DNA from 4 places in the Streptomyces sp. NPDC031379 genome. Region 3 is predicted to be linked to each of the others. Evidence: riboswitches for the same ligand, from Rfam matches in the RefSeq annotation. Region 3 holds a riboswitch; each other region holds the start of a gene.
The links. Region 3 has a riboswitch for cobalamin ahead of ACZ5CW_RS06055 (CbtB domain-containing protein). Riboswitches for the same ligand answer to the same signal wherever they lie in the genome.

Region 1: linked by a shared signal. The riboswitch ahead of ACZ5CW_RS25050 (cobalamin biosynthesis protein) and the one ahead of ACZ5CW_RS06055 (CbtB domain-containing protein) in region 3 are both predicted to bind cobalamin.
Region 2: linked by a shared signal. The riboswitch ahead of ACZ5CW_RS02825 (ribonucleoside-diphosphate reductase subunit alpha) and the one ahead of ACZ5CW_RS06055 (CbtB domain-containing protein) in region 3 are both predicted to bind cobalamin.
Region 4: linked by a shared signal. The riboswitch ahead of nicT (Nickel transporter NicT) and the one ahead of ACZ5CW_RS06055 (CbtB domain-containing protein) in region 3 are both predicted to bind cobalamin.

The regions. Positions count from the first base shown of each region.
Region 1 is NZ_JBVIIT010000018.1:63,238-70,329, forward strand. Features, by position in the region: gene ACZ5CW_RS25035 (lysozyme) at 1-687, shown strand, start outside; gene ACZ5CW_RS25040 (inorganic phosphate transporter) at 776-2,029, shown strand; gene ACZ5CW_RS25045 (hypothetical protein) at 2,060-2,287, shown strand; cobalamin riboswitch at 2,432-2,573, shown strand; gene ACZ5CW_RS25050 (cobalamin biosynthesis protein) at 2,672-3,616, shown strand; gene ACZ5CW_RS25055 (cobyric acid synthase) at 3,633-5,141, shown strand; gene cobN (cobaltochelatase subunit CobN) at 5,138-7,092, shown strand, end outside.
Region 2 is NZ_JBVIIT010000002.1:2,826-9,917, forward strand. Features, by position in the region: gene mctP (monocarboxylate uptake permease MctP) at 1-203, shown strand, start outside; gene ACZ5CW_RS02820 (NACHT domain-containing protein) at 233-3,856, opposite strand; cobalamin riboswitch at 4,056-4,179, shown strand; gene ACZ5CW_RS02825 (ribonucleoside-diphosphate reductase subunit alpha) at 4,303-6,666, shown strand; gene ACZ5CW_RS02830 (ribonucleotide-diphosphate reductase subunit beta) at 6,666-7,092, shown strand, end outside.
Region 3 is NZ_JBVIIT010000003.1:245,369-252,460, reverse strand. Features, by position in the region: gene ACZ5CW_RS06075 (M48 family metalloprotease) at 1-1,436, opposite strand, end outside; gene ACZ5CW_RS06070 (hypothetical protein) at 1,433-2,128, opposite strand; gene ACZ5CW_RS06065 (MmyB family transcriptional regulator) at 2,350-2,895, shown strand; gene ACZ5CW_RS06060 (SpoIIE family protein phosphatase) at 2,905-4,995, shown strand; cobalamin riboswitch at 5,085-5,230, shown strand; gene ACZ5CW_RS06055 (CbtB domain-containing protein) at 5,267-5,488, shown strand; gene ACZ5CW_RS06050 (CbtA family protein) at 5,510-6,262, shown strand; gene ACZ5CW_RS06045 (hypothetical protein) at 6,408-6,758, shown strand; gene ACZ5CW_RS06040 (histidine phosphatase family protein) at 6,779-7,092, opposite strand, start outside.
Region 4 is NZ_JBVIIT010000027.1:88,964-96,055, forward strand. Features, by position in the region: gene ACZ5CW_RS33255 (bifunctional 3'-5' exonuclease/DNA polymerase) at 1-137, shown strand, start outside; gene ACZ5CW_RS33260 (AfsR/SARP family transcriptional regulator) at 157-3,621, opposite strand; gene ACZ5CW_RS33265 (glycosyltransferase family 2 protein) at 4,079-4,972, opposite strand; gene nicT (Nickel transporter NicT) at 5,143-6,252, opposite strand; cobalamin riboswitch at 6,280-6,467, opposite strand; gene ACZ5CW_RS33275 (ArsR/SmtB family transcription factor) at 6,547-6,903, shown strand; gene ACZ5CW_RS33280 (hypothetical protein) at 7,053-7,092, shown strand, end outside.

The sequences.
Region 1 (7,092 bases), on a different contig from region 3:
CCCCGGGGGCACGACGTGTCGTCCCACCAGAAGCGGGTGGACTGGCCGGCCGCCCGGTCGAAGGGCGTGCGGTTCGTCTACGTGAAGGCGACCGAGGCCACGGACTACCGCAATCCCCGCTTCTCGCAGCAGTACGGCGGCGCGCGCCGGGCCGGCCTGATCCGGGGCGCGTACCACTTCGCGCGGCCGGACGAGTCCTCCGGCGCCCGGCAGGCCGCGTACTTCGTGCGGCACGGCGGCGACTGGCGGGCGGACGGCTGGACGCTGCCGCCCGCACTGGACATCGAGTACAACCCCTACGGCGCGCAGCACATCTGCTACGGACTGAGCAGGAAGCGGATGGTCCGCTGGATCCGGTCCTTCAGCGACGAGATCAAGCGCGAGACCGGCCGCCGCCCGGTGATCTACACGACGACCCACTGGTGGAAGCTCTGCACCGGGAACAGCCGCGCCTTCTCCGCCACCCACGCTCTGTGGATCGCCCGTCACGGCACCTCGCGGCCGGGGACGCTGCCAGGCGGCTGGCGGCACTGGACGTTCTGGCAGTACGGCACCGAGGGCGGGGTGCCGGGTGACCAGAATCTCTTCAACGGGCCGGCGGCCCGGCTGCGGACCTTCGCGGGGGCCGGTAGTCAAGGGGCGCCTGGGTCGGCGGAGACAAACGGAACCTCTCCCGCGCGTTACTGACACCCCCGTGCCCGACTCAGTTCATCTTCCGTTCACCCAGGTTGCCTACGTTCGACCAGCCAATGACCTCGAACGATTGCCTGGGTAAATGGAAAGCTTCTCGCTGATCCTCGCGATTGTGGTGGTGACCGCACTCGCGTTCGATTTCACGAACGGTTTCCACGACACCGCGAACGCGATGGCCACCACCATCTCCACAGGCGCTCTGAAGCCCAAGATCGCGGTGACCATGTCCGCCGTCCTCAATCTTGGGGGCGCCTTCCTCTCGGTGGAGGTCGCCAACACGATCTCCAAGGGTCTCGTCGACGAGACCGGCATCCGTCCCGAGGTCATCTTCGCCGCCCTGGTCGGCGCGATCCTCTGGAACCTGCTGACCTGGCTGGTGGGCCTCCCCTCCAGCTCCTCCCACGCCCTGATGGGCGGCCTGGTCGGCGCCACCGTCGCCTCCGCGGGCTTCGGCGCCGTCCACGGTGACGTCCTGGTCACCAAGGTGCTGCTGCCGGCGGTCGCCGCGCCGATCGTGGCGGGCCTCGCGTCACTGCTGGCCACCCGTTTCTCCTACGGCATCGGCGGCACGGCCGACGGCGAGGCCACCCGCAAGGGCTACCGCGCCGGCCAGATCGCCTCCGCCGGCCTGGTCTCCCTCGCCCACGGCACCAACGACGCCCAGAAGACGATGGGCATCATCACCCTCGCCCTCATCGCGGGCGGCTCCCTCGCCCCCGGCTCGAACCCTCCCACCTGGGTGATCCTCTCCGCCGGCCTGGCGATCGCGCTCGGCACCTACATCGGCGGCTGGCGCATCATCCGCACCATGGGCAAGGGCCTGACCGACCTGGAGCCGCGCCAGGGCTTCGCCGCCCAGACCAGCGCCGCGACCGCCATCCTGGCCTCCTCCCACCTCGGCTTCTCCCTCTCCACCACCCATGTCGTCTCGGGCTCGGTGATGGGCGCCGGTCTGGGCCGCAAGGGCGGTGTGGTCCGCTGGTCCACCGCGACCCGCATGTTCGCCGCCTGGGCGCTGACCCTGCCGGCCGCCGCCCTGGTGGGCGCGGGCGCCGAGTCCGTCACCGACCTGGGTGACTGGGGCACCGCCGCCGTCGCCGTCTTCCTGATCGCCGCCAGCGCCGCGATCTGGAAGATCTCCCGCCGCGAGGTCGTCGACCACACCAACGTCGTCACCGAGACCGAGGAGCCGGCCGGCGTGGTGACCACCGCCATCGCCGCCGTGACCCCGCCCCCGGTGGGCACGGTCACCGAGGGCCTGACGGCCACCATCCCCGCCCCCGTCGCCGAACCGGCCCCCGCCGCCCCGGCGGCCCCGCCGGCCGCCGCGGTCTGACCCCGAGCACTCGTTCACCAAGGAAGCATCATGAAGATCGACTGGGCGGCCCTCGGTTCCGTCTTCGGCGTCAGCCTCGTGTTCACGGTGGGCCTGGTGGCCCTGTTCACCCTCGGCATCAACGGTCTGTCGCGGCGCGAGAAGGCCGCGGCCCAGGGCGGCTCCGCGACCCTCGCCGTCACCGGCGCCTACGTCTGCTTCGCGGCCTGCGCGGCGGCGGTGGCGTACGGCATCTACCTGATCGTCGGCAAGGCCTGACCCGGCGTCCGTCGGCGCAGGCCTGACCGAGCACTCCGAGGCTCCCCTCCAGCTGTTGCGAAGGGGAGCCTCTGGCATGCCCGCCCGCCCCACGGTGTGGGGATCGGCACACTCTCCCCACGCAGGTCAACAGCAAGTTGACGGCCGTTCCGGGCGCGTGGTGGACTGCCCAGGCCATGTACGGCGGCAAGAGAGGAAGCCGGTGCGAATCCGGCGCGGTCCCGCCACTGTGACCGGGGAAGAACCCCCGGGAGCCAGGAACTCTCACCGCCGAATCTCGTCGAACCAGGGCGCGGACACCCTGAGTGAGGACCTAGATCGCCATGCTCGGCTGCCGAAGGACCCGTACCAGGCCCGCTCCTGTACCCACGGCCGGCTGAGCCGATGGGTGCCGATCGCTCCTACGCGTACGGCGCCGCCGCCGGTCTTCTCGGTGACCTGCTCCTCGGCGATCCACGCCGGGGGCACCCGGTCGCCGCGTTCGGCCGGGCGGCCGCGGCCGTGGAACGCGTGTTGTGGCACGACCACCGCGGCTGGGGCGCCCTGCACACCGCCGTGTGCGCCGGTGGCGCCGCCGCGCTCGGCGCGCTGGCGGCACGCGCCGTACGCCCCTCCCCCGCCGCCTCCGCCGCGCTGACCGCCGCCGCCACGTGGGCGGTCGTCGGCGGCACCTCGCTCGCCCGGGAGGCCCGCACCATCGGGCGTGCCCTGGAGGCCGGGGACGTCGAGGCGGCCCGCGCCCGGCTGCCCCATCTGTGCGGCCGCGACCCGCAGGCGCTGGACGCCGACGGGATCGCCCGGGCCGTGGTCGAGTCGGTCGCCGAGAACACCTCCGACGCGGTCGTGGGCGCGCTGGTGTGGGGTGCCGTGGGCGGGGTGCCGGGGCTGCTCGGGTTCCGTGCGGTCAACACCCTCGACGCGATGGTCGGTCACAAGTCCCGCCGGTTCCGGCGCTTCGGCTGGGCCTCCGCCCGCCTCGACGACCTCGCCGGCTGGCCGGGGGCCCGGCTGACCGCCGTCCTCGCCGTGTGCGCCGGCCCCGATCCGCGGGGTGCCGCACGAGCCTGGCGGGCCGACGCGTCCCGGCACCCGAGCCCGAACGCCGGGCCCGTGGAGGCCTCCTTCGCGGGCGCCCTCGGGGTGCGCCTGGGCGGGACGCTCTCCTACGGCGGCCGGGTCGAACACCGCCCCGTGCTGGGCGGGGAAGCCGGGCGGGCCGTCGAGGTGACCGACATCGACCGGGCCGTGCGGCTCTCCCGCCGCGTCGGCCTGCTCGCGCTCGGCGTCACGGTCGCCGCGCGCCGACTCGTGAAGGGACGTGGGAAGTGAACGGGGGGCATGGGAAGTGAACGGGGGTCTCCTCGTCGCCGGCACCACCTCCGACGCCGGCAAGAGCGTCGTGACGGCCGGGATCTGCCGGTGGCTGGTGCGGCAGGGTGTGAAGGTCGCGCCGTTCAAGGCGCAGAACATGTCCCTCAACTCGTTCGTGACGAGGGAGGGCGCGGAGATCGGGCGGGCGCAGGCGATGCAGGCGCAGGCCTGCCGGGTCGAGCCGACCGCGCTGATGAACCCGGTGCTGCTCAAGCCCGGTGGCGAGCAGAGCAGCCAGGTGGTGCTGCTGGGCAAGCCGGTGGGCGAGATGAGCGCGCGCGGGTACCACGGTGGGCGGCAGCAGCGGCTGCTCGGCACCGTGCTGGAGTGCCTGGCCGAGTTGCGGGGCACGTATGACGCGGTGATCTGTGAGGGGGCGGGGAGCCCGGCCGAGATCAACCTGCGACGGACCGACATCGTCAACATGGGCATCGCCCGGGGCGCGGGGCTGCCCGTGCTGGTGGTGGGGGACATCGACCGCGGGGGCGTCTTCGCCTCCTTCTTCGGCACGGTCGCCCTGCTCTCGCCCGAGGACCAGGAACGGGTCGCCGGGTTCCTGGTGAACAAGTTCCGGGGCGATGTCTCCCTGCTGGAACCGGGGCTGGACATGCTCCAGGGCCTCACCGGGCGGCGGACGTACGGCGTGCTGCCGTTCCGGCACGGGCTCGGCATCGACGAGGAGGACGGGCTGCGGGTGTCGCTGCGCGGGACCGTCCGGGAGTCCACCGTCGCTCCCCCGGTCGGCGAGGACGTGCTGCGGGTCGCCGTGTGCGCGATCCCGCTCATGTCCAACTTCACGGACGTGGACGCGCTGGCCGCCGAACCGGGGGTCGTGGTGCGCTTCGTGGACCGTCCGGAGGAGCTGGCGGACGCCGATCTCGTCGTCGTGCCGGGGACCCGGGGCACCGTCCGGGCGCTGGAGTGGCTGCGGGAGCGGGGACTCGCGCGGGCCATCGTCAGGAGGGCGCACGAGGGCAGGCCCGTCCTCGGCATCTGCGGCGGCTTCCAGATCCTCGGCGAGCACATCGAGGACGAGGTCGAGAGCCGTCGCGGGGACGTCGAGGGGCTCGGCGTCCTGCCGGTCCGGGTGCGGTTCGCCCGCGAGAAGACGCTCACCCGGCCCGTCGGGGAAGCCCTCGGCGAGCACGTCGAAGGGTACGAGATCCATCACGGGGTCGCCGAAGTGACCGGTGGCGATGCCTTCCTGGACGGCTGCCGGGTCGGCCAGACCTGGGGCACCCACTGGCACGGCTCCCTGGAGTCGGACGGTTTCCGGCGGGCCTTCCTGCGCGAGGTGGCCGCCGCCGCGGGCCGCCGCTTCGTGCCGGCCCCGGACACGTCCTTCGCCGCGCTGCGCGAGGAGCAGCTCGACCGGCTCGGCGACCTGATCGAACAGCACGCGGACACGGACGCGCTGTGGCGGCTCATCGAGTCGGGCGCGCCGCAAGGACTGCCTTTCATTCCACCGGGAGCGCCCGCATGAGCACAGTGTTGTTGTTGTCGACCGCCGACACCGATCTGCTGGCGGCCCGGGCCTCCGGCGCCCACTACCGGATCGGCAACCCGACCCGGGTCGACGTGGCCGGGGAACTGCCCGGTCTGATCGAGGGCGCGGACGTCGCCGTCGTACGGCTGCTGGGCGGCAAGCGCGCCTGGGAGGACGGACTGGCCGCGCTGCGGGCCTCCGGTGTGCCGACCGTGCTGCTGGGCGGAGAGGCCGTGCCGGACGCCGAGCTGATGGCCGACTCGTCCGTGCCGGCCGGTGTGGTGGCGGAGGCGCTGAAGTACCTCGTCGAGGGCGGGCCGGCGAACCTGCTGGAGCTGTCCCGGTTCCTGTCGGACACGGTGCTGCTGACCGGTGAGGGCTTCGAGGAGCCGCACAGCATGCCGGAGTACGGCGTGCACGGGGCGTACGAGCTGCGCGCGGGCCGGCCGACCGTGGGCGTGCTCTTCTACCGGGCGCACGAACTGAGCGGCAACACGGCCTTCGTCGACACGCTGTGCGAGGCGATCGAGGCGAAGGGCGCCAACGCCCTGCCGGTGTACTGCGGTTCGCTGCGCGGCGCGGACCCCGGGCTGTACGAGCTGCTGGGCAGGGCCGACGCGCTGGTGGCCACCGTCCTCGCGGCCGGCGGCACGCACGCCTCGCAGGCGTCGGCGGGCGGCGACGAGGAGGCCTGGGACATCGGCGCGCTCGCCGACCTCGACGTCCCCGTGCTGCAGGGGCTCTGTCTCACCTCCTCGCGTAACGCGTGGGAGGAGTCGGACGCGGCCCTGTCCCCCATGGACGCGGCGATGCAGGTCGCGATCCCGGAGTTCGACGGCCGGCTCATCACGGTGCCGTTCTCCTTCAAGGAGCAGGGCCCGGACGAGGTCCCGGTGTACGTCGCCGACCCCGAGCGGGCCGCGCGCGTGGCCGGAATCGCCCTGCGGCACGCGCAGTTGAAGCACAAGCCGAACGCGGAGAAGAAGATCGCCCTGGTCTTCACCGCCTACCCGACCAAGCACTCCCGGGTCGGCAACGCGGTCGGCCTCGACACGCCCGCCTCGGCGGTGCGCGTCCTGGACGCGCTCAGGGAGGCCGGCTACGGCCTCACCGAGTACCCCGACAACGGGGACGAGTTGATCCACCGGCTCATCGAGGCCGGCGGTCACGACGTCGAGTGGCTGACGGAGGAGCAGCTGGCCACCGCGCCCGCGCGGGTGCCGCTGGCCGACTACCGGGCCTGGTTCGCGAAGCTGGACCCCGAGCTGCGGGACGCGATGACCGAGGCGTGGGGCGAGCCGCCGGGCAGCCTGTACGTGGACGGCGAGGACATCGTGCTCGCCTCCCTCCGGTTCGGGAACGTCGTCGTGATGATCCAGCCGCCGCGCGGCTTCGGCGAGAACCCGATCGCGATCTACCACGACCCCGACATGCCGCCCTCCCACCACTACATGGCGGCCTACCGCTGGCTGGACAACAGCTTCGGCGCCGACGCCGTCGTGCACATGGGCAAGCACGGCACCATGGAGTGGCTGCCGGGCAAGGGGCTCGGGCTGGGCGCCGGCTGCGCCCCGGACGCCGTGCTCGGCGATCTGCCGCTGGTCTACCCGTTCATCGTCAACGACCCCGGCGAGGGCACCCAGGCCAAGCGGCGCGGGCACGCCACGGTGGTCGACCACCTGGTGCCGCCGATGGCGCGCGCCGACACCTACGGCGACCTGGCCAAGCTGGAGCAGCTGCTGGACGAGTACGCGCTCGTCTCCGATCTGGATCCGGCGAAGGCCCCGGCCGTCCGCGCCCAGATCTGGACCCTGGTCAAGGCCGCCGAACTCCATCACGACCTGCACGTGGACGAGCAGCCGGACGACGACGAGTTCGACGAGTTCGTCATGCACATCGACGGCTATCTGTGCGAGATCAAGGACGTCCAGATCCGCGACGGCCTGCA
Region 2 (7,092 bases), on a different contig from region 3:
CCGGTATCGGGGAGATCGGCTACATCGGTCTGACGGCCTTCGTCCTCAACGTCGTCGTCACGGTGGTCCTCACCTTCGTCCTGAAGGCCGTGAAGGCCCCCGAGGGTCTCGACCAGACCCGGCCGGAGGACTACACGGCGGACGCGGGCGACGCGGGCGTCCAGGTGGAGCTTCCGCCGGCCACCGCGGGTTCCGCGCACTGACCCGAGCGGGCGGGGCGCACGGGCGGCTTCTAGTCGCGCGTGCGCCCCGCCATCGCGTCCCAGAAACGGTCCAGGTCCCCCACGCGCATGCCGACCCAGGCGGGCGTCTTGCGGTGCAGGGTGCCCAGGCCCCGTGGCAGGCAGCGCCGGATGTGTCCGGGCAGCAGGGCCTGCTGCTGGCGGCAGAACGGCTCGCGGATCTCACCCCGGGGCACGCAGCCGCGAGGCGGGTACGGGCAGAGCTGGAACTTGCAGTCGGGCAGGCAGGTGCTGCCCGGCACGGGCGGCTGCGCCATGCCCGCCTTCAGGCCGGGCCTGAGCGGCTGCCGGTCCCGCCGAATGCACGGCGGGAGCGGCATCCCCAGCTGCTCGACACGGTTCAGCCGTTCCTCGACCTCGTCCGGTTGCCCGTCGCGTTCCACGAGGTTGAGCATCACCAGCACGTCGGCGACCAGTCGCTGGGCCCGCCCGTCCAGGGTGCGCCAGCCGGCCGAGGGCGCGATCCACAGGTTGTGCTTGCGGTAGCCCTGCGGGTCGGCGATGCGGGAGCCGATGTTGTCGGCGACGCCCTTCTCGTCGATCCACACGTACCGTTCGGGCCGCCCGACCTCCAGGGCGAGGGCCACCAGATCGCCGGCCTCGGCGACGAACGGGTGCAGGCAGTGCCGGGGGGAGGCGCCGTTCGGCCCCGGCCGTGCCGACGCGTGGTTGACCGTCCCCGCCATCGACAGCCAGCGCTCCACGGTCTGTACGGCGGTCATGCCGCGCACCGCGGCCGACGGTTCACGCGCGGCTCCCCGGCCGGACCCGTCCGCCGCCGCACGACCGGCCGGATCCCGGCGGGTCACCTTGTCCGGCAGCTCCCACAGGCACAGCGCCTGGAGGAGGTTGAGCTGCGCGTACCAGCAGCGGCTCTGCTGCAGTACGGTCTCCGCCTGCCGGATCAGGTCGGCACGGGAGCCCAGGTGGCTGTGCGGATGGCGTTTGCGGCGGTTGGCCGCGTACTTGAAGCCCTGTGACAGGGCGGTCTCCAGAGCGAGCGGCAGATCGGGGGCGCCGCCGGTGTACCCCGGGTCGAGGTGGCGCAGCCACTTGGTGAGGCGTTCGCGGGCCTCGTCACGGTGGACGTCGTCGACGGAGCCGAGGAGCATGGGGATCATCCAGGCCCGCATCACGAACTCGCGCAGCAGAGCGGCGCGTTTCTCCGTGTACCGCCGGTTGAGGGCCCGCCGGCGCTGTTGCAGCACCGCGATGCGCTGGGCCCGTACCGCCGAGGAGACGCGGGCGGCGCGCGCCTCGCGCATCTCGGCGGCCCACGCCGCGTACCGCTGTCTCCTCCAGGCCTTCAGGCCGCCGACCTTCGTGGTGTACTCCTGCACGGGGTCGGTGTGCACGCCGATCCACTCGCGGACCACCGCGAACGCCGGGTTGCCCCCGCTGCCGAACTCCTGGGCGGCCGCGAGGCGGATGGAGTACGCGGGCTCGGCCTTGCCGATCTCGAAGAGCTGTTTGTACAGCGGCGTGGTGTCGATCCTGTCGGCGGCGGCCCGCAGCGCGGTGCCGAGCTGCTTGAGCAGTCCCAGCTTCGCCTCCTCCACGGTGCGCGCGTCACCCCTGATCTGCGACCACCTGTCGTGCACCGTGCGGACGACGTCGGCGATCGGCCGCGGGTCCTCCTCCACGCTCTCGATCTCCAGCGCCGCCGTGTACAGGTCGAGGGTCTTGGGGTCGCCGGGGCGGCGGTCCGCGGTCGCCCGCAGCCGGTGGGCCAGCGACCGTCCGGGGACCGGGGCCTGCCGCAGCCGCCCCTTCACCGCCTTCTTCAGCTCGGCGCTCACGCTCCCGCCCTCCACGTACCGGTCCGCGGCCCGCCGGCGGGACATCAGGACCAGGGTGATCAGCAACTCCCTGCTGGGTCCCGGTGGTTGCAGCGCCTGCTGGACCAGCTCGCCGGCGCCGCGCTCGCCCAGGCGGTACAGCGCGCGGTGGCCGAAGTACGCCTGGATGATGCTGTGCGGGAAGCGGACCTTCTGCTCGAAGCCCTCCACCAGCTTCAGCTTGTCGGCCTGGGCCGCGAAGCGGGCGAGGACGGCGTGGCACTGGACCGGGTTCCCCTCCCTCAGCCGCTTGCCCACCTCCGGACTCACCCGGTCGCAGAGCAGGCCCCAGATCTGCTGCCGGTGCCACTCGGAGGAGGCGTCCCCCCGCTTGCCGTTCGGGGTGAAGCCGCGCTGTTCCCAGGCACGTCCGGCACGGGCCCGCGCCCGCCGGGCCGGGCCGGGCCGGACGTCCGGGCCCAGCAGCTCTGCGAAGCCGACCTCCAGTTTGTCCTGGAGCAGTCCGATGCAGGCCAGGGCCGAGACCACCTCCAGGGTGTCGCCGCGCTCCTGCGGACCGAGCGCCACGTCGTCGCGGAGCCGTCCCTCCAGCAGGGCGTGCTCCCACGTCTCCAGCAGCCACAGCCGCAGCTGGCTGCGGTCCTCGCTGCGGGTGTCCAGCCGTCGCGGATCCCTGCGGCGGTCGCGTTCCAGGGCGCCGTGGTGGTGCAGCTCCCGGGCGATCTGCAGGTAGATGGGCGACTCGGTCATCTCCGCCGTCTCCACGATCCAGTCGATGCGCCGCTCGTCCGTCTCCGGCACTCTCGACTCGACGAAGCGCAATGCCTCCTCCTCGCTGAGCGGTTCCAGCTCCACGATGGCGGCGGGGGTGCTCTCCAGCGGGCTGTGCGGCCGGGAGGCGATGACGAGGGGCAGCCGCTCCTGATAGGCGCGTTCGATGGCCTTGCGGATGATGTTGTCCCGGTCCTCCTGGAGCCCCGGGTCGAGGACGGCCTCCTCCAGGCCGTCGGCGATGACGACCACCTTGTCGTCGGCGATCAGCTGCTGCCAGACCCGCTCGGTCTTGGTGCGCGCCAGGATGCCGTGGGGCGCCTCCTCGGCGAAACGTCGCTGGGCCATGCGCTCGAAGTTCAGGTCGGGGCCGGTGGCGTCCCGCAGCCGGATCGGCACGGGCACGGCACGCTGCCGGGCCAGCATCTCGGTGAGCCGTACCAGTACGGCCGTCTTGCCGACCCCCACCCCGCCGACGAGCAGATACGGTCTGCGCGTGTCACGGCTGCGCAACCGCTGGGCGATGACCTCGGCGACCTCCTCCCGGCCGACGATCTCGGCGGTGTCCGGTCCGGCGGTGACCACCAGGTCCTGCGGGCGTCTGCGTGCCTTCGCCAGGTAGCGGTGCTTGGTCCAGGCGTACCAGCAGAACAGGAAGCAGGTGGCGGCGAGCGAGGCGGTGAGGACGGGACCCAGGACGCGGAAGAAGGCGTCGTCGAACGCCGGGTTGTCCTTGCGCCAGTCCTCGAAGCCGGTCGTCTTCGCGTCGGAGAACCAGAGGTACAGGCCTTCTCCGGCCCAGGCGAGCAGCGCGAGCGCGGCGACGGTCCAGACGATCCTGGTGGCGTTGGTGTAGGAGAACCATCTGCGCCACTTCTTGGGCCGGGTGGTGTCCTGGCGGGCTTCCCAACGGACCGTCATGCCGTGCCAGTAGCCGAGACAGAGCCGGTGGCCCCGGCGTCCCAACCCCCTCAGCGGTAGGGTCGCCATGGGTGCGCTGCGCGGCCGCTCCTTGCCCGGCGGGTGACGGACGACCTTCGGCATCGTGCACTCTCCTCCTGTGCCTGCTCGGGACGGAGGACCCCTGGACGCCGACGCCTACTTCCATGGAAGCACTCCCGGCGCGCCCCGCAACCCGGCCCGCGGCCAGGCCCGCGGGCCACGGAAGTTGACCCTCTGAAGCCGCCGCACCACGCAACAGACACAACATGTGGGGGTGACACGGCAGCCCAGCACTAGATGTATGCTCATCCTCGCTGTCGCCGCAGGGGAATCCGGTGCGAATCCGGAACTGTCCCGCAACGGTGTACTTGCGTGCATCCGCACGCCCGTTCAGTCCGAGGACCTGCCGGCAGCGCGCCCGGCCGTCCGGTCCGGGTGCCTTGAGACGTCCGGGCCTCGTGGAGTGGGCCGGTGGACGCGACGCCGTGCGCGCTCGTGGCTGCCCCTGCCCTCCGCCAGGCCCCGTGCCGAGCGAGGGAGAGCCCCACGTGACCATCGCGCCAGCCGATCCGGCTTCAGTCAGCGAGCTGAAGACCGACGGTCCCGGTGCCGCGCTGCTGCGGACCCTGACCGAGCTGACCGCCGACCTCCCCGACGCCGACCCCGGCCGGGTCGCCGCCGCCGCGCTGCGGGGCCGGTCCGCGAGGGCCGACGAGGCGGAGTTGCGCGAGCTGGCCACGGAGGCGGCCGCGGGCCTGATCTCCGAGGACCCCGCCTACTCCAGGCTGGCCGCCCGGCTGCTGACCCTGGCCATCCGGGACGAGGCCGCCTCGCAGGGCGTGCGGTCCTTCACCGAGTCCGTCGCCGTGGGGCACCGGGAGGGTCTCATCGCGGACCGGACCGCCGAGTTCGTGCGGCTGCACGCCGAGCGGCTCGACGCGCTGATCGACCCGCAGGCCGACGACCGCTTCGGTTATTTCGGGCTGCGCACCCTGCACAGCCGCTACCTGCTGCGGCACCCGATCACCCGCAAGGTCGTCGAGACGCCCCAGCACTTCATGCTGCGCGTGGCCGGCGGACTCGCGGAGGACGACACCACCCGCTCGGTGGACGAGGTCGCGGCGCTCTACGGGCTCATGAGCCGCCTCGACTACCTGCCCTCCTCCCCCACCCTCTTCAACTCCGGTACCCGGCACCCGCAGATGTCGTCCTGCTACCTGCTCGACTCCCCGCTGGACGAGCTGGACTCCATCTACGACCGCTACCACCAGGTCGCCCGCCTCTCCAAGCACGCCGGCGGCATCGGTCTGTCGTACTCCCGGATCCGTTCGCGCGGTTCGCTGATCCGCGGCACCAACGGGCACTCCAACGGCATCGTCCCGTTCCTGAAGACCCTGGACGCCTCGGTGGCCGCCGTGAACCAGGGCGGCCGGCGCAAGGGCGCGGCCGCGGTGTACCTGGAGACCTGGCACTCCGACATCGAGGAGTTCCTGGAGCTGCGCGACAACACCGGTGAGGACGCCCGGCGTACGCACAACCTGAACCTCGCGCACTGGATCCCGGACGAGTTCATGCGCCGGGTCAACGCCGACGAGCAGTGGTCGCTGTTCTCCCCGGCGGACGTGCCGGAGCTGGTGGACCTGTGGGGCGAGGAGTTCGACGCCGCCTACCGCAAGGCGGAGGCGAACGGCCTCGCGAAGAAGACGATCCCGGCCCGCGACCTGTACGGCCGCATGATGCGCACCCTCGCGCAGACCGGCAACGGCTGGATGACCTTCAAGGACGCCGCCAACCGCACGGCGAACCAGACGGCGACCGCCGGCCATGTCGTCCACTCCTCCAACCTCTGCACGGAGATCCTGGAGGTCACGGACGACGGGGAGACGGCGGTCTGCAACCTGGGCTCGGTCAACCTCGGCGCCTTCGTGACGGCAGACGACATCGACTGGGAGCGGCTGGACGAGACGGTCCGCACGGCCGTCACCTTCCTCGACCGGGTCGTGGACATCAACTTCTACCCGACCGAGCAGGCGGGCCGCTCGAACGCCAAGTGGCGCCCCGTCGGCCTCGGCGCGATGGGGCTGCAGGACGTCTTCTTCAAGCTGCGCCTGCCTTTCGGCTCCCCCGAGGCGAAGGCCCTGTCCACCCGGATCGCCGAGCGCATCATGCTCGCCGCGTACGAGGCCTCGGCCGACCTCGCCGAGCGCAACGGCCCGCTGCCGGCCTGGGAGAAGACCCGTACGGCCCAGGGTGTCCTGCACCCCGACCACTACGGCGTCGAGTTCACCTGGCCGGAGCGCTGGGCGGCGCTGCGGACGCGGATCGCCGCGGTCGGCATGCGCAACTCCCTGCTCCTCGCCATCGCCCCGACCGCCACCATCGCCTCCATCGCGGGCGTGTACGAGTGCATCGAGCCGCAGGTGTCCAATCTGTTCAAGCGCGAGACGCTGTCGGGCGAGTTCCTCCAGGTCAACTCGTACCTGGTGCACGACCTGAAGGAGCTGGGCGTCTGGGACGCCCGTACCCGGGAGGCGCTGCGCGACTCCAACGGCTCGGTGCAGGACTTCGCGTGGATCCCCGAGGACGTACGGGCGCTGTACCGCACCGCGTGGGAGATCCCGCAGCGCGGCCTGATCGACATGGCCGCGGCCCGGACCCCGTTCCTGGACCAGGCGCAGTCGCTGAACCTGTTCATGGAGACGCCGACCATCGGCAAGCTCTCCTCGATGTACGCGTACGCCTGGAAGCAGGGCCTGAAGACGACGTACTACCTGCGCTCCCGCCCGGCGACCCGCATCGCCCGCGCCGCCCAGGCGCAGACCCAGACCCCCATCCCCGTGCAGCAGGCCGCCGACCCCGACGCCGTCGCCTGCTCCCTTGAGAACCCCGAGTCCTGCGAGGCCTGCCAGTAATGCCCAGCAACCAGAACCTGCTCGACCCCGGCTTCGAGCTGACTCTGCGCCCGATGCGCTACCCCGACTTCTACGAGCGCTACCGGGACGCCATCAAGAACACCTGGACCGTCGAGGAGGTCGACCTCCACTCCGACGTCGCCGACCTCGCGAAGCTGACGCCGGCCGAACAGCACCTGATCGGCCGTCTGGTGGCCTTCTTCGCCACGGGCGACTCGATCGTCGCGAACAACCTGGTGCTCACGCTGTACAAGCACATCAACTCCCCGGAGGCGCGCCTGTACCTGTCGCGCCAGCTGTTCGAGGAGGCCGTGCACGTCCAGTTCTATCTGACGCTGCTCGACACCTACCTGCCCGACCCGGACGACCGTGCCGCCGCCTTCGCGGCCGTGGAGAACATCCCGTCGATCCGCGAGAAGGCCGGGT
Region 3 (7,092 bases):
CGCAGACGCAGCCGGGCGCACTGGGCCAGCCAGCAGACGTAGACCACGGCGCCGAGGAACGGGAAGAGCAGGGGTTCCAGATGTGTGGGCCACCAGCGGGGGCCGATGTCCGTCCCGGACAACAACTCCCCGCAGACCAGGCCGAGTCCGAGTGCCAGGCCCGCCCGTACACCCGAGGGGCCGGGGGTGCCCCGGTGCGCGGCGAACAGGGCCGCGCGCCAGACCGAGACCGTCAGGAGTGCCGCCGCCAGCCCCCCGACGAGCCAGGCGGCCGGACGCACGTCCCACAGGACGCTCAGCGCGTTCCCGGTGACCAGGGTGACCGCGCCGAGGAGGAACAAGGGTACGTCCGTCAGCGCGAACAGGCCCGCCGGATCTCCGAGTACGCGGCACCGTTCCTCCCAGGAGGGATGACTGCGCCACGGCGCCGAGAGGCTCCGCGCCGGGCGGCCCCGGGGCGCGGCGCCCTCGGCCCGCCCTCGCCAGACGCCGGGATCGGCACCGAGGGCCACGGCCGCCCGGTCGGCGTACAGCTCGCGGTGGCGCAGGGTGTCGGCGCGGGCCAGGACGACCAGCAGGAACAGGAAGGCGGCGGTCGCGACCTCCCTGACCATGTACGGCCGGGCCGCCGGCCAGAACACGGCGTCGGCGCCCATGAACCAGCCGAAGTGCGCCGCGACGAGGCTCCCGCCGACCACGAGGGTGAACGGGACGGCGGCCAGGACGAGGAAGGCCCGCCAGAGTGCCGTCACGGCGTAGGCGATGTCCACGTCCCGATGGCGCAGATGGGCCAGTTCGTGCAGGACCACGGCCCGGAAGCGGGCCGGGTCGGACCGGCGGACGTGCAGCAGACCGTTGTTGAGGCAGAGGGTGCGCCTGCCCGCCCGGCCGAAGACCACCGCGCCGGCGTCGAGGGCGGCCAGGTCGACCACGAGGTCGGGCAGGGCGCGCACTCCGGCGATCCCGGCCAGCCGGGCCACCTCGGCCCGGATCTCGCCCTGCGGGTCGCGGCCGTGCAGCGGTACCAGACCGCGCCGCCGCCGCTTCCAGCGCGGCAGCAGCAGGTAGACGGCCGCGGCCGCCAGCAGGACGGCGGCGCTGCCGGCCAGGCCGTACCACTCCGGCGTCACGGGGGCGCCCTCGGCGCACTCCTTGATCGCCTCTGCCTGGGCGTTGCTCCGCGTCGCGTTGTCGATGAGGTTGCCGCCCGGGTCGTAGCCCGCCGCGAACTCGCAGAGGAACCCGACGTTCTGGTCGGGGTACGGCCGCAGGATGCCGCTCAGCATCTCGAGCGTGGCCGCCGCCATCGCGACGACCAGGACGAGGAAACGCAGCGTGGTCCCGGCGGGCAGCACGCCCGGGTCGGGGGCCGACGGCACGGGGGCCGACGGCAGGGGGGCCTTGCGGGGCTCGGCCGCCTCCGCGAACCCGTTCACCGGGCCGCTCCGTCCTCCTGGCGACCACCACCGCCACCCGGCTCACCGGGCTCGTCCGGCGTACCGGGCTCGTCCGTACCGGGCTCACCGGACTCGCCTGACTCACGCGCCTCACCTGCTGCCGCATGCGCGCTTGCCTCACCGGCCGCACCCGACGCGCCCGACGCGCCGGCCGCACCAGCCTCACCCGACGCGCCCGGCTCACCGGCCTCGGCGTCCTGCGGGTCTTCCGCCCCCGCCAAGGCCAGCCGTGCGACCACGCTGTCCGCGAGGGCATCGGCGTCGGCGCCGGAGAGGCCGCGCCGTAACGCCGCCTCCCGCACCCGCCGCCGTACGGCCGCCAGCTGCTCCCGGTCGAGGTCGGGCACCTCGGGCGGGGTGGCTCGGCGGCGGGCGGACGGGCGCAGCCGGCCGAGGGCGGCCGTGGCCCGGTTCATCAGCCGCCCGGTTCCGTCCGTGACGGCGGCGCGGCACGCCTCGTCGACGGCCAGCAGCACCAGGGGCGTGATCAGCGTCGCGATGTCGTCGAGGCCGAAGCCCAGCGGGTCGGCCCGTCCGCCCGAGGACGCCCGCCGCATCCGCCGTACCACCAGGCCGTAGTCCAGACCCGCCAGATCCTCGATCAACCGGCTTTCCGCCGGCGCGTGGCGGCCGACGACGTCCCGCACCACGTCCAGCACGGTCGCACGCATGCGTCCGCCCCCCTCCCTGCCCATCCGCACGGACCCGCCGACCAGGATGCCCCAGCGGGCACGACCATGGACAGACGGCACGTGACTCTCCGTGCGCCCCCGCCGAGCGCCCTCTTCCGGTGTGCCACGTCGGGGGGTGGCGACCCCGTGGGGCGAACCTGGGTCCAGCTGGACCACCCTCGACCCGCGCGCCGTTCCCGCGCCCCTCGAATACTGGACGTATGGAGCACAACAGCGAACTCGGCGACTTCCTCCGCTCCCGGCGCGCCCGCCTCACCCCCGACACCGCCGGGCTGCCGCCGGGCCCCGGCGCCCGCCGTGTCCCCGGGCTCCGGCGGGAGGAGGTCGCGCACCAGGCCGGCGTCAGCACGGACTGCTACACCCGCCTCGAACCCGCGGGGCGGGGGCGGGCGACCGACGTCGACGCGCTGCCGTACCGGGAGCGCGACTTCGCGCGGTTCGTGCTCCTCGACCCGGCCCCCCGCGAGCGGTACGACAACTGGGACGAGGCCGCCGAGATCGTCGTCGCCGATCTGTGCCTGGCCGCGGCCCGCCACCCCGACGACCGGCAGCTGAACGAGCGCATCGGCGAGTTCCTCGTCAAGGTGGAGGGCCCCCTCCGCACCCGCCCCGGTCCCGGCCCGGACGGAAGAGACCCGATGAGGACGAGCGCCGTGCCGCCGGGCGGCCGGGTGAAGCCGTCCGCCACCCGGCCGTTCGCGCCCGCTCGGGGTAGGAGTGAAGTGATGACCGGAACACTGAGGTGAGCGAGTGCGATGAGCCGAGCGGAGGAGCGTCCGGAACGGGCGGACCGGCCGGAGAACAGTGCGTCGGGCCCGAGCGGCCTGATGGACCTGCTGGGAGTCGCCGCGGTGCTGCTGGAGGCCGACGGTCGGATCGACATGTGGAGTCCGCAGGCCGAGGAGCTGTTCGGCTACGCCCGCGGCGAGGCGGTCGGGCAGTACGCGGCGCCGCTGCTCCTCCACCCCGAACACCAGGAAGCGGCGATCATGCTGTTCGCCGAGGTGATGGAGACCGGACGCGGCTGGGCGGGGGCGTTCCCCGTCCGGCACAAGGACGGCAGCACCCGAATGGTCGAGTTCCGCAACATGCGGCTGACCGACAACCTCGGCGACCACTACGCGCTGGGGCTGGCCACCGACCGGGCCACGCTGCGGCAGGTGGAGCGCAACCTGGCCCTGTCCACCCGGCTGGTCACCCAGGCCCCGATCGGGCTGTCCGTCCTGGACACCGACCTGCGGTACGTGGTCGTCAACCCGGCCCTGGCGTCGATGCACGGCGTCGCCGAGACCGACCACGTCGGCCGGGCATTCCGCGAGATCCTGCCCAATCCGCGCTTCCTGGACGCGGAGAGCACGATGCGCAAGGTCCTGGAGACCGGTGTCCCCGTGGTGGACCAGCAGGTGGTGGGCCGTACGCGCGCCGACCCCGACCATGACCACGCCTGGGCGGTGTCGTACTACCGGCTGGAGGACCACCACGGGGAGCCGCTGGGTCTCGCCAGCGTGGTGGTGGACGTCACCGACCGGTACCAGGCGGCGAGAAAGGCCGACCGGGCCCAGGAGCGCCTGCGCCTGGTGGCCACCGGTTCGGCCCGCATCGGCACCACCCTGGAGGTGGAGCGGACCGCCCAGGAACTGGCCGACGTCCTCGTGCCCGACCTGGCCGACATGGCCGCCGTGGACCTCCTGGACTCCGTGCTGCAGACGGGGCGCCCGGACGTGGGCGAGGGACTGGCGATGTTCCGCGCCCTGGCCGTGAAGACCGCCTACCCCACCGACGCCGCTCAGGCGATCGTTCCGCCCGGCCGCCTCACCACCTACCACGCCGACCACCCGGCGGCCCACTGCATCCGCACCGGCCGCCCCCAGCTGATCACCCACCTGGAGAGCGGCGACCTCACCCGGGTCGCCGCCGACCCCGCCGCCGCCCGTCTGCTCGCCCGGGCCGGTGTCCACACCGACATGGCGGTTCCCCTCATCGCCCGCGGACAGGTCATCGGGGTCATGGGGCTGGCCAGAGCCCGCAACCCCCTGCCGTTCGACGAGGACGACCTCACCCTCGCCTGCGAGCTGGCCGCGTCCGCCGCGCTGAGCATCGACAACGCCGTCCTGCACCAGCACATCCGCAGCGCCGCCGAAACCCTCCAGCGCAGCCTGCTTCCGCAACTCTCGCCGCGTCACCCCGGTCTCGAGGTCGCCGCCCGCTACCGGCCCGCCCAGGCCTTCAGCGAGGTCGGCGGCGACTGGTACGACGTCATCCCGCTCGACGGTGACCGGACCGCGCTCACCGTGGGCGACGTCATGGGCAGCGGTATCCCGGCCGCCACCGCGATGGGCCGCCTGCGCACCGCCACCTCCACCCTCGCCGACCTCGACCTCGACCCGGCCCGGATCCTCACGCACCTCGACAAGATCACGCGCGGTCTGGACCCCTACATCGCCACCTGCGTCTACGCGGTCTACGACCCGCACCGCTGCCGCCTGCACGTGGCGTCCGCCGGCCATCTGCCCCCGGTGCTGGTCCGGGACGGCCGGCCGGCCGAACTCCTCGACCTGCCCACCGGTATTCCGCTGGGAGTCGGCGGCGTGCCCTTCGAGGCCACCACCCTCGACCTGCGACCCGGCGACCAACTGGTCCTCTACACCGACGGACTGGTCGAGACCCGCCACGACCCCATCGACGAACGCCTGGAAGACCTCCTGCGTTTGCTGTCACCGCCGTACCGCTCGGCAGAGGAGACCTGCGACCGGCTCCTGCAGCGGCTCAGGCACCCCGCCGACCACGACGACGTCGCCCTGCTCATCGCCCGCGCACAGCCGCTGTCGGCCGCCGGCGGGTCCTGACCGGGACGCCGAACCCGGACCTGGCGCCGTTCGCGGGCCGCTGCCCGGCGCGAGAGGAAGATCACGCCGCCCGGCGCGGTCTTGGCGGGGTACCCGCCGCACGGTACGGTCTGTCCGATATCGACGACGGCGAGACGGAAGCCGGTGGGAATCCGGCACGGTCGCGCCACTGTGTGCGAGACGCCTTTGCGGGCGTCTCGTGAGTCAGACCCGTGGCCGTCGTCCACTGCACCACCGACATGGGACGCGAACTCCCGGAGGAGGTTCTGCCATGGCGCAGACCGTCGCCCAGCCGACAGCCACCACTCCCGCCATCCCCGCCAAGCTGCCGCTGAAGGCCATCGCCCCCTGGGCGGTCTTCTTCGGCGTCCTGATGCTGATCCTGCTGTACTTCGTCGGCGCCGAGCAGGGCGCCACCTCCGTGTTCAACGGCACGGACGTCCACGAGTGGGTGCACGACGCCCGTCACCTGCTCGGCTTCCCCTGCCACTGACGCGAGGGACGCCGCACGCCCATGAACTCCGCATCGGTAAGAAACCTCCTCGTGCGGGGCATGCTCGCCGGCCTGGCCGCCGGCGTTCTCGCCCTGATCGTCTCCTACCTCCTCGGTGAGCCGAACGTCGACAAGGCGATCAGCTTCGAGGACGCCCACTCCCATGAGCACGAGATGGAGGTCGTCTCCCGTTCCCTGCAGTCCACCGCCGGTCTCGCCACCGGTGTCCTCGTCTACGGGGTCGCCTTCGGCGGCATCGCGGCGCTGGCCTTCTGCTTCGCGCTGGGCCGCGTGGGCCGCTTCTCCCCGCGAGCGACCGCGCTGCTGCTGTCCGGCTGCGCACTGCTCGCCGTGTACGTGATCCCGTTCCTGAAGTACCCGGCCAACCCGCCGTCGGTCGGCGACCCCGACACCATCGGCGAGCGGACCGCCCTGTACTTCCTGATGATGCTGCTCAGCGTCCTCCTCGCGGTCGCCGCGACCATCCTGGGCAAGCGCCTGGCGCCCCGACTGGGCACCTGGTGGGCGACCGTGGCCGCGGTGGCCGCCTTCGCCGCCGCGATCGGTCTGGCCTACGCGTTCCTGCCGGCCGTCAACGAGGTGCCGGAGCACTTCCCGGCCACCCTGCTGTGGCGGTTCCGCCTGTCCGCACTGGCCATCCAGAGCGTCCTGTGGGGCGGATTCGGGCTGCTCTTCGGTGAGTTGGCCGAGCGGCAGCTGAACCCCAAGCCCGTGACAGCACCGTCCGGGCGGACAGTTCCCGCCCCGAACTGACGGTTTTGGGACACGGAAGGGCCCCTCGGAACCATCGGGGGGCCCTCTCGCGTTCTCGGGGCACCTGCGCGGTCGGATCACGGGCATGGCACGGCACACCATCCGACCGGTCGGGGACCGCCGAGTCCAGGAGCGGAGGAACCGAGTGGCCAGACCTCCCCAGCCGCGCCGTATCACCCTCGGGGGCCGTGAGGCGGTCGCCCTCACGGTCGAGGAGTACGAGCAGCTGATCGCCAGCCGACGGCAGATCGGCGGCCAGAGCGCCCGGGTGCGGGTGCTCGCCCAGCAGGTGAAGCGGACCGAACAGCTCCTGCTGGAGCTGGAAACGCTGGTGAACGACCCGGCGGACGGCCAGGAGCGGGGCGGCGGCGCGGCACGGCCGAAGTGCCCGGCGTCCTGTCCCACGGTCCGGTCGACGCGGTGGGACGAGGGGACCGACTGCCTGCGCTGTGCGATCGCGGCGCTGCTGCGCCGACACCGGGACCGGGCCTGCTGAACCACGGCGCCCGCACGGCCTCAGCGCGCCGCGGTGGTCCCCGTCGCGGCCAGGGGCTGCCCGAGCCGTAGATTCCAGCGTCCGGCCCGTCCACTGACTTCCGTGGCCGTCAACGGCGGTACGTCCAGCCGCCAGAAGGCGGTCACGGGCAGGCCCAGGACATGGACCACCGCGGCCCGTACGACCTCCGGCTCCACCACGGCGACCGTACGCCCGTCCGTGTCCTGCGCGCCGTCCAGCCAGCGCCCGACCCGCTCGCACACATCCCGTACCGACTCCCCGCCGTGTGCCGACCAGCCTGCGTCGGCGAGCCAACGGCCCACCGCCTCCGGCT
Region 4 (7,092 bases), on a different contig from region 3:
CCGCGGAGGAGGCCGACACCGTCGTCCGGGCCATCCGCGAGTCCGCCGCCCTCGCCGGACGGCTGACCTTCGGCGAGACACCGGTGCGGTTCCCGTTCAGCACGGCGGTGGTGGAGTGCTATGCGGACGCCAAGTGAGCAGAGGCCTCGGGCCGGTTCAGGCCGCGAGCAGCTCCCGCAGCTCCGCCAGCACCGCCTGCTCGTCCGTCCCGCCCAGCGCCGCGAGGGCCGCGCGCCAGGCGTCGTACGCCTCCGCCCGCCGTCCCTGCTCGCGCAGCAGCAGCCCGTGCTGGTGCCGGGCCAGGCCGCCCATGTAGCGGTCGGCGCGCGCGTCCGCCCGGTGCAGCAGTTCGGCGCACTCGCCGCCCGCCCGCTCGCTCTCCCCCAGCTCCCGCAGCGCGCGGACCAGGCCCAGCCGGGTCTGGGACTCGCCGTGCCAGTCGCCGTGGTCGCCGAGGATGCGCAGGCTCTCCTCGAAGTGCCGGGCGGCGGCGGCCGGTTCGCCGAGGGTGAGGTGCGCGTAGCCGATGTTGCAGTGCGCCGAGTGCTGCACGATCACGGCGCCGATCGCGTCCCCGATCGCCAGCGAGCGCCGGTGCTGCTCGATGGCGGCGCGCGGGTCGATGTGCTCGTAGAGGTTGCCGAGATGGCTGTGGGTGACGGCCTCGCCGTAGGGGTCGTTCAGCCGCCGCGAATACGCGAGGCTCTGCCGCAGCGCCTCGCCTGACTCCTCGAACCGTCCCAGCCCTTCCAGCAGCAGCCCGCGGTTGTTCAGGCAGCGCCGGATCCTGGAGGCCGTGCCGAGCCGCCGCCAGATCTCCAGGGCCCGGTCGGTGAGGGCGAGGGCGTCGTTCTGCCGGCCGGCCAGGAAGTGCAGGCCCGCCAGGTCGCCCAGCGCGTACGCCTCGGCCGCCGCGTCACCGAGCCGCCGCGCCGCCTGGAGCGCGGCCCGTCCGAGCACCTCCATCTCGGCGACCCGTCCGCTGCGCTGCACGTACGGGAAGAACAGCCGTACGAGCGTCGAGAGATGGGCGGCCCGGCGTGCGTCGGCCGTACCCGCGTTCCGTGCCACCAGGGTGACGATGTTGTCCAACTCCACCTGAGCCCAGGCGAAGGCCACCTCCGCGGACTCGAAGAAGGACAGCGCCGCGACGTCGCCGGCATGCTCGGGCGGCTGCGCGGAGGTCGGCCGACGCCGGTCGTCCTGGTCCAGGCCCGGCTCCACGATCGCCGTCAGCAGCCGCTCGGCGACAGCGGCGTACCAGCGGAGGGCCGCCAGATCGGGGGCGACGGCCTCGGGCCCGGGGGTGGCGGCGTCGGCGGCCGGGGCGGAGGGGGCAAGGCGCGGGGCGGCGGCGTCGGCAGCCGGAACGGAGGCGTCGACCCCAGGGGCGGCGGCGTCGGCCGGGGCGGAGGGGGCGGGGTGAGAGGCGGGGATCCCGGTGGCCGGTGCCGGAGCGTCGGGCGCGGGGTTCGCCGGGAAGGGCGCGGCCTGAGCGGGGGCTTGGGCAGGGATCGTACCGGTGGGCGTGCCGGGGTGGCCCGGGACAGCGGCCGGGAGGGTGCCGAGGGGAACGGCGGCGCCGGCCGTCTCCGTGTCCGCCAGTTCACGGGCGAAGTCGCGGACCAGGTCGTGCGGGGCGTAGCGGCCGTACGCCGTCTCCTCCAGCAGGGCGACGTCGACCAGGCGGTCCAGGGCGGCCTCGGCGCGGCGCGCGTCGGTGCCGGTGAGCCGGGCGATCAGCGGGGCGCTGTAGGCCGGCAGGTCGAGCGCGCCGATGTGGCGCAGCGCGAGCGCCGCGTCCCGGTCGGCCTCGCGCTCGGCGGCGGCGAGCGCGTCATGGGCGACGGCCAGGGAACGCCGGACGCTCAGGTCGTCGTACTCCAGGTGGTTCAGCCGCCCGCCGGTGGCCGCCAGCTGGCCCGCCAGCACATCCGCGGTGAGCGCGCGGCGGGCGGCCAGCCGGGCGGCGACGACACGCAGCGCGAGCGGCAGCCGGCCGGTCAGCTCGACCAGCGCGTGACCGGCGTCCAGCCCCTCGCGTCCGCTCACCGCGCGCAGCAGGGCCGCGCTGTCCTCGCCGGTCAGCGGGCCGAGCGGAAAGCGCCGGGCGCCGTCGAGGGCGGTCAGCGGCGAACGGCTGGTGACGATCACCGCGCAGCCGGGCCCGGCCGGCAGCAACGGCCGTACCTGGGCCGCGGTGGCCGCGTCGTCCAGCACCAGCAGGATGCGGGCGGGCGCCAGCAGGGAGCGGAGCAACGCGGCTGCCGCGTCCGGGTGTTCGGGGATGTTGCGGGGCTCTGCACCGAGGTCGCGCAGCAGGGCCGCGAGAGCCTGCACGGCGGTGAGCGGGGTCATGCCCGGGGTGGCGCCGTGCAGGTTGACGTAGAGCTGACCGTCGGTGAAACGTTCCCTCATTTCATGTGCCACGCGCAGCGCCAGCGCGCTCTTGCCGACGCCCGCCATACCGCTGATCACGGCGACGGCGGGGGCCGGTGCGGGCGGCTCGGTCAGCGCCCGGCACAGCTCCCGGCGTACGTCGGCACGACCGGTGAAGTGGGCGGGAGGAGCCGGCAGCTGGGCCGGGCGCGGGATCTGGCGCGTGGCGGGGGCGCCTTCGCGCGGGGACGCGGGGGGCGTGGCGGCGCCCGCCCTGCCCACGTGGCCGGCCGGGTCCTGCTGCCGGGTGCCTTCGGTGGCTCCCCGCCGGTCACCGTGCTGCTCGTGCCGCCGCCCCTCGCCGCTCCCCCGCAGCACCTCGACGTGCGCTTCGCGGACCGCCGGGCCGGGCTCGATGCCGAGTTCCTCGACCAGGCGGGCGCGCAGGTCACGGTGGACGGCCAGGGCCTCCGCCTGGCGGCCGGTGCGGTGCAGGGCGAGCATCAGCTGCCGGTGGTAGGCCTCGCGCAGCGGATACTCGGCGACGAGAGCCGCCAGCTCGGGAATCAGCGCGGCCAAGCGGGCGCCGCCCAGCGCGAGTTCGGCGTCGTAGCGCCACTCGAGCAGAAGCAGCCGCGCCTCCTCGAGACGCTGCACGAGGGCGTAGCCGCCCAGGTCGGTGGGGAGCCCGCTGAGCGGGGCGCCGCGCCAGAGCGCGAGCGCGGCCGTGCCGGCCCGTACGACGCCCGGCCAGTCCCGCCGCGCGTGCGCGGCACGCGCCTCTCGCACCCGCACGTCGAACACGTGCACGTCCAACTCGCCGTGGTCGACGCGCAGCAGATACCCCGGCGGTACGGCCCTGAGCCGGTCGGGGTCGTCGAGAAGCCGGCGCAGCCGGGTGACGTGGTTGTGCAGGGAGGCCTGCGCGGAGACGGGTGGCGCCCCACCCCACAGGGCGTCCTTCAGCGACTCGACCGACACGACCCGGCCGGCCTCCAGCAGCAGGGCGGCGAGCAGGACGCGCACCTTGGGGCTGCCGATGGCACGGACGCCGTCGTCGGGAGCGTCGTCCGCGGCCACGGCACCGGTGAGGGTGTCGCCGGAGGCGCCTCCGACGGCTTCGGCCGCCTCGTCCACCTCGGCGGAAGCGCCCTCGGGGGTGTCGTACGAGATCTCGTACGGCGGCCGGTCGTAGAGGACGGGGGGTCCCAGCAGCCCGAACCGCAGCTCGTACCGCCGCATCACGCCGCCCCACTGACTTCCCGCACGGCCGGGACCGGCCGTGCTCCGCGGCGGGCGCGCGCCCGCCGTTCTCTGGCGGAATCCCGCCCTGTCCGCAACGGTTTCCCGCCACCTTCTGTTCGCCGCACCCGGCTCCGGATCCGCCCGTCCCAGGGCCTGTTCCACTGCCGCCGGGCGGCTTCCGGCCAACCGGTTCGCGTCCCACCGTCGAACCGTTGGCCACATGTTAGCGATCCGTTGGCGCATCCTGATGTGATCATTCCATCGGATCCGGCCCGACGGCGCGCGCGTAAGTCGCGTAACTCGGGGGAGTGTCGCCGCAGGCTGGATCCGGGGACGCAAAGGGGCCCCGGTCGGCGGAGGTGAACGACCGGGGCTCCGTCCCGTTCCTTCTGCGTGGCCGCTGGACTCCCTTTCGCGGCCCCCGTGTTCAGGCGCCGAAGCCCCCGCGCGTGACTCAGATCACCGGCGGCCGTCCGAGCCGGGTGAGCCGCCACACCGTCCGCCAGCGCATCGGCCGCCGCTCGCCCGCCGGCTCCCGCACCCCTTCCAGGAACCCGCCGAACCATGCCTTCAGCCCCGCCGGCGAGCGGGTGCGGGCGAGGGTGAGCAGCGTCCACGCCGCCAGGTGCACCGCGGCGAGCGGCAGGGGCAGCCGGCGCCGCACGAGCCAGACACGGTTGCGGGCGTTGACCCGGTAGTAGATGGCGTGCCGGGCCGGTGACGTCTTGGGGTGCCGGAGCAGCAGCTCGGGGGCGTACAGGATCTTCCAGCCGGCGTCGGCGGCCCGCCAGGCGAGGTCGGTCTCCTCGTGCGCGAAGAAGAACTCCGCCGGCCAGTCCCCGGTCTCGGCCAGCATCGCCATGCGCAGGGCGTGCCCGCCGCCGAGGAACCCGGTGACGTACCCCCCGCGCATCGGGTCCGACTTCCCCACCCGGGGCACGTGCCGCTGCTGGGTCTCGCCGTGCTCGTCGGCGATCCGGAAACCGACGATGCCGAGGCGGGGGTCGGCGGCGTACAGGTCCCGTACGCGCCGCAGCACGTCGGCGTCGACGAGCAGCCCGTCGTCGTCCAGCTCCACGACGACGTCGACGTCCCCGTACTTCCGCAGCCGCGCGAGGGCGACGTTCCGGCCGCCCGGGCAGCCGAGGTTCTCCTCCACGTCGATGGTGGTGACCTCGCCGGGCAGCGAGAGCCGGTGGGCGAACTCGGGCAGCCGGCAGCCGTTTCCGACGATGACGATGCGGGCCGGAGCGAGGTCCTGCTTGGCCACGGACTCCAGCAGGGCGTCGACCTCGGCGGGCCGGTTGCCCATGGTCACCACGGCGACGGCGATCCTCGGCTCCACCACGTCCCTCACCCCATCCGGCCGACGGCGGCGCCGCGCCTCGACCGCGCGGCGCCCGCCGTTCACCAAGATGTTGCCTCACGTCCGCGGGTTCATCTGACGCCACTTCACTTTGCGGCACCTTTGCTCCGGTTTTGTCCGCGGCGAAGGAGCGGCCTCGCGGGCCGGTCCCCTCAGCTCGTGTCGGTGGCGCGGACGGCCCAGCGCTCCTCGACCTTGGCGAGGCGCCAGTACCCGATGGCCACGGCCCACACGACCACGAACAGGCCGACGATGACGTAGCCCACGTTGTCCAGGTCCAGGGCTGCGATCCAGTCCGTGACGCCGTCGTGCAGACCGAGCTTGTCGTGCAGCACGCCGACCAGCTCGATCGTGCCGACGAAGAAGGCCACCGCGATGGACAGGCCGGTGATGGTGAGGTTGTAGAACACCTTCCGCACCGGGTTGGAGAAGGCCCACTGGTAGGCGAAGTTCATGAACGTGCCGTCGAGGGTGTCGAACAGGCTCATGCCGGCCGCGAACAGCAGCGGCAGGCACAGCACGGCGTACCACGGGAGACCGGCGGCGGCCCCGTTGCCGGCCAGGGCGAGGAGCAGGACCTCCGTCGTGGTGTCGAAGCCGATGCCGAAGAGGAAGCCGAGCGGGAACATCTGGCCGGGGCGGCGGATGGACTTGGTGAGCCGGCCGAGGACACGGTTCATGAAGCCGCGGGAGTCGAGGTGGGCCTCAAGCTCCGCCTCGTCGTAGTGCCCGGCGCGCATCGCCTTGAACACCCGCAGAATGCCGAAGAGCGCGACCAGGTTGAGGGCGGCGATGAGGTACAGGAAGCTGCCGGAGACCGTGGTGCCGACGGTGCCGAGGACCTGGTGGGTCCGCGAGCCGTCGTTCATCAGGGTGCCGGCGAGCTTCGCGCCGCCGGCGACCAGCGCGGCCATGACGACCACCACGCTGGAGTGCCCCAGCGCGAACCAGAAGCCCACCGACACCGGCCGCTTGCCGTCGGCCATCAGCTTGCGGGTGGTGTTGTCGATCGCCGCGATGTGGTCCGCGTCGAAGGCGTGCCGCATGCCCAGCGTGTACGCCGTGATGCCGAGGCCGAGACCGAACGCCTTGGTGCCGACCTCGTAGTGACGGGGGATCACGAGCAGGAACAGGATGCCGAACGCGACCACGTGCAGGGCGACGATCACGGCCAGGAGACCCGCGGTACGGACGGTGTCCTCGCGGCGCCAGCGGAAGGACGGGGCGGCGGCCGTTTCGGGCACGCCTTCGGACACGGTCATGCGTTCACGCTCCAGCACCTCGTGGATCAGCTTCGTGATGCCGTGGCCGGTCTCCTGGCTGACGGGTCGACGCGCCCGCCCCTGCCTTCCCGGCCGTGCGGCCAGTGGCGTGTAGGGGGCGGGAACTTCCCGATCACAGTGGCGAGGGCCGCTCCGGATTGAGCCCCTGAGGGCTGTCACCGGTCTTCCCGAACACCACGGCCCGCTCACACTAGGCGGCGGTGGGTAGCGGCTGCAAGGCTGCACAACTGAACAGATATGGAGGCCAGGGCCGCCGGCTGCGATGATGGGGCCATGCATCTCGTCCCCGTGGAACGTGCCGGGCAGCGCACCATCGACGGCCATCGGGTCTGCGACGCCATCGCCGCCGTAGGCGAGCCGGAGCGGGTACGCGCCTGGGCCGACCGCTTCTCGCTGCTCTCCGATCCCGGACGCCTGTCCCTGCTGCTCGCGCTCCACGAGGCCGGCCCGATCGCCGTCTCCGACCTCGCCGTCGCCACCGGGATGAGGGACACCGCCGTCTCCCAGGCGCTGCGCCTGCTGCGGGCCGCGGGCGTCGTCGAGGGCCGCAAGGACGGCCGCGTCGTGCGCTACCGACTGGTCGACGAATCGATCTCCGAACTGCTGAAGCACTGCGCCGCACGCGACTGACACGCCACCGGCCACCGCGGGCAGCCGGGCCCCACCCCCCTGGGGGCACAACCACCCTTCTATAGAGTGACCATGACTGATCGTCACCGCTGCCGGTGAAACGAAGCAGCGTCTCGGCGATCCGCAGTACACGGAAACAGGGGAACCACATGGGCCTGATACACAAGCGCGTCGGCACGATCCTCGGCA